DNA from 2 places in the Paenibacillus sp. Cedars genome. Region 1 is predicted to be linked to the other one. Evidence: predicted binding sites of a transcription regulator. Region 1 holds the regulator's gene; the other holds the start of a gene.
The links. The regulator Rex, encoded in region 1, represses fermentation and respiration genes when NADH is low (regulators of the CRP and FNR family bind a similar motif). The targets are predictions, from matches to a motif close to TTGTGAAATATTTCACAA.

Region 1 (2,204 bases):
CGAAACGGCGATCGCTACCCATGGAAGGATGCTCGTTCTGTTCACCTCTTACCGGATGCTGCGTCAGGTGCATGAGCCACTGAAGGAAGCATTGGCATTAAGTGACATTGCGGTGCTGGGGCAAGGAATGGACGGGACCAGTCGAACCAAGTTGATTCGACGCTTCCAGGAGAGCAGCGCATCGGTGCTCCTTGGCACCAGCTCCTTCTGGGAAGGGGTCGACATTCCGGGCGAGGCGCTGACCTGTCTTGCTATTGTACGGCTGCCTTTCCAGCCGCCGAATCATCCGCTGGTGGAAGCCAAGAGTGAACTGCTGCAGCAGCAGAAAAAGAACCCCTTCATGAAGCTTTCCGTTCCGCAAGCGGTTATTCGGTTCAAGCAAGGGTTTGGCCGCCTGGTGCGGACGGCACAGGATAAAGGGATCGTGATTGTATACGATACCCGGGTGATTGAATCCTATTACGGGAAATATTTCTTATATTCCTTGCCAGGACCTAAGATGGAGCATATGCCGACAGAGGGAATTGTTCCACGCATCTCGGAATGGCTTCAGGAAGAGGTCGAGGTTGGAGCAGATAACCAATCCGATGAATGATAGCTAAACGAAGAATGAAAATGCAAGAGATGTAGTTATTAACCTTTACTAGGGGGAGCATGCATGAAATCGGAAAAAATTTCGGAAGCCGTGGTCCGCAGATTACCTGTATATTTGCGCTATTTGAATGAGCTTCAGAAGCGGGAGGTCTCAACTGTTTCATCCCAGGAGCTGGGGCAGAAACTGGATCTGAATCCTGCTCAAATTCGTAAGGACCTGGCGTATTTCGGTGATTTTGGACGGAAAGGGATCGGATATGATGTTTCCTATTTGATTGAGAAGATTCGCCAGATTCTGAAGCTGGACCAGAAGATTAATGTAGCATTGGTTGGAGCCGGTAATCTTGGACATGCATTATCCAATTACAATGCATTCCTGAAGGATAATATGAAGATTGTGGCTATTTTCGATTCATATTCCCCCAAAGTTGGTATGAAAATCAACAACTTGACGGTTCAGCCGATGGAAGAGCTTGAGAAAACCGTACATGAATACGGCATTCGTATCGGGATTATTACCGTTCCGGATTTTGAGGCGCAAAACGTAGCTAATCAGCTTATTGCAGCAGGCATCGAAGCGATTCTGAATTTTGCGCCAACCATCCTGAAAGCTCCACCTCATATCCGTATTCATACGGCCGATTTTACAACCGATTTGCAGAGCTTGGCTTATTATTTGGACAACGGTAAGGAGGAAGCTTCACATGACGACAACGAAGTGGATGGTTAAGAACGGTACTTTTGCTGTGCTTGAGGATGGAAGATCCGTTCTTCGTGGATACATGTTTGTTGAGAATGACCGCATTACCTATCTTGGTGAGGAACAGCCGCTGGTAGAGGAAGGAACCGAGATTATCGACGGCACACATCTGTTGTTCCTGCCTGGTTTGGTAAATACCCATGGACATGCTGCCATGTCACTGCTCCGCGGTTATGGAGACGATTTGGCGCTGCAAGTATGGCTGCAGGAAAAAATGTGGCCGATGGAAGCCAAATTCACGGCCGATGATGTTTACTGGGGAGCCTCTCTTTCCGTGCTGGAGATGATCAAGGGCGGAACCACAACTTTTGTGGATATGTATGATCAGATGGACCAGGTTGCGAAGGTGGTAGAGGATTCAGGAATGCGCGGTGTCCTGACCCGTGGCGTTATCGGATTATGTCCGCCTGAGGTTCAGCAGCAAAAACTGGATGAGGCGGTTGCATTTGCGAAGGACTGGCACGGCAAAGCCGATGGCAGAATCACAACGATGCTCTCGCCGCATGCACCGTATACGTGTCCACCGGATCTAATTGAAAAATTCGTCCAAGCATCCCATGATTTGAATCTGCCGCTGCATACACATATGTCGGAAACGGACACGGAAGTGGCCCAGAATGTGAATGACTACGGACTCCGTCCCGTTGCGCATCTGGAGAAGCTGGGCATGTTCTCTCGTCCTACACTTCTGGCGCACGCCGTCCATTTGACTGATGAAGAGATCGAGATTTTGGCTAAATATCAAGTCGCGGTCTCTCATAATCCAGGCAGTAATCTGAAGCTTGCCAGTGGTATAGCGCGCGTGCCTGCACTGCTGAAAGCCGGCGTTACCGTGTCCCTGGGTACCGAC
Region 2 (2,204 bases), 2.8 Mb from region 1:
CTCATGGGCGTACTCATGTTGATTGGTATCGTAGTCACGAATGCAATTGTATTGATCGACCGCGTTATCCACATGGAACGCGAAGGAATGAGCACTCGCGAAGCCCTGCTCGAAGCCGGTGCAACCCGTCTTCGTCCAATCCTGATGACGGCACTGGCCACCATCGGTGCGCTGCTGCCTCTCGTATTCGGTTGGGAAAACAGCGCAGGTATCATCTCACGCGGGCTCGGCATAACCGTTATCGGCGGTCTGATCAGTTCGACGCTGCTCACACTCGTTGTTGTACCTATCGTGTATGAGTTCCTGATGAAGTTCAGCAAGAAAAGAATCGAAGATTAATCCGATATAACACAAAAGCCCCGGCCTCCTATTTAGGAGACCGGGGCTTTGTTTTTGTAGATGACTGCGATTCGCATGATAACTTGCTATGGTTTTCTTATCTGCTGCTCTAATGCACCAGTACAGCTTCCCTGGATTGCTTCCACGTCTTCAGCATGTTCAGATCCTGTGCGAGGAACTCCTCGAGCAGGCTGAATAATGCCTGATACAGCGGACTCTCCGTAGAACCTTTCAGATCCTTGCAGAGAGAGGGCACCCATGACAACAGATGCTCTTCCAGAAACTTCTCCTGAACCTGCATTAATTGCAGCATGCTGTGTTCACAATACGTATTGTTCAGCATACGGTCATGAAGCAGTGTCATAAATTCCAGTTCGAGGGCTATATGATCGTCCGCTTCGCCATGCAGTTTATTGAATGCTACACCAGCGGATGCATAACACTCGGCCAAATCCTGAGCGCATCCATCCTGGGTATAATGGGACTCAGCGGCCTGACGCTGTTTGGTCTGCTCAAGCAGTCGGCGGTATTCCGCCCCTTCATACTCGCAAATCCGAACCAATTCCTCAGGCGAGCGTCCGCACAAATATTTCATCAGGTCTGAACCTGCCTTCGAACACTCCGCAGCCTTGCTAATTCCGCTTCCGCGGCTCCATTCTGCAATCATAGACAAGCTGGGCCAGTTGCCCAAAAAATCAATCAGCAGCTCATAAACCGTTCCCCGGTTTTCAAGCCACCTGTGACAGACGTCAGGTACCTCCAAAGTTTGAACAGGTGATATCCCCATATCGAACCTCCTACTTTGTAACCTCTCTTGTTGGATGTGATATCCTTGACAGTATATCTTAGATGAACGTCTAATGAAAGCAGCTTGAAATGATTTCCGAAAATTTCGGAAAAATAAGGAAACTTTCGGAAATCTAGAATGTCACTACTCGCTTTCAAGGGGAGAAAGCTTTTGTCCACAGGTTCAATATACATGATTTCGAAAGCGTTTTCTGTGATACTTGTCACAAAATTATGACCGTCTGCCTGCAGCTTGTCCGCCGGGAGGGACCTAAATGTCGCATTGACTCCGATTCAGGGAATAGCTACAATGTGACCATGTATGCTACGAAAGGGGGATTTCCATGATTGAACCGCTTAAAGACTCTTTCGGTCGGGTCCATGATTATATTCGTATCTCGGTGACGGACCGGTGCAATCTGCGTTGTGTCTATTGTATGCCGGAAGAAGGAATGGAATTCCAACCTCACGATCAGATTATGAGTTACGAAGAGATCGCCGCGATCCTCCGCGTTCTTGCCCCCATGGGGGTATCCAAAGTACGTCTTACCGGCGGTGAGCCGCTCGTGCGCAAGGATCTGGAGAACTTAGTCCGTATGATTGCTTCCATAGAAGGAATTCAAGATATATCCCTCACAACCAACGGGATCATGCTGCCATCAAAAGCCCGGCTTCTTAAGGAAGCAGGACTCACGCGAATCAACATCAGTCTGGATTCGCTTCACGAGGAGCGTTATGCACGCATTACGCGCGGCGGCCATGTGTCTAAAGTGCTGGAAGGCATCGAAGCAGCCTATGAAGCCGGCCTGGATCCCATCAAACTGAACATGGTGCTGATGAAGGGCTTTAACGAAGATGAGATCCGCGATTTCATCGCCATGACACTCAATCGTCCCTTACATGTCCGCTTTATTGAATATATGCCGATTGGTCAAGCATCCGATGCCTGGCGCGATTCGTACCTGCCACTAAGCCGAGTATCCGAAGTGTGTCAGGAGGCCGGATGGAGCATCCAGGAAGAGCAGGGTCCATCCGGCAACGGGCCCTCCCGCAACATGAAGGTTGTCGGAGCCACAGGG

Region 2: the regulator Rex is predicted to act here: its motif matches at 1,338-1,355, upstream of B9D94_RS30310 (TorD/DmsD family molecular chaperone).

Annotation. Positions count from the first base shown of each region.
Region 1 covers NZ_CP020866.1:3,528,354-3,530,557, reverse strand. Annotated here, with positions in the region: gene dinG (ATP-dependent DNA helicase DinG) at 1-595, shown strand, start outside; gene B9D94_RS17765 (redox-sensing transcriptional repressor Rex) at 659-1,324, shown strand; gene B9D94_RS17760 (amidohydrolase) at 1,299-2,204, shown strand, end outside.
Region 2 covers NZ_CP020866.1:6,313,035-6,315,238, reverse strand. Annotated here, with positions in the region: gene B9D94_RS30315 (efflux RND transporter permease subunit) at 1-339, shown strand, start outside; gene B9D94_RS30310 (TorD/DmsD family molecular chaperone) at 449-1,126, opposite strand; gene moaA (GTP 3',8-cyclase MoaA) at 1,470-2,204, shown strand, end outside.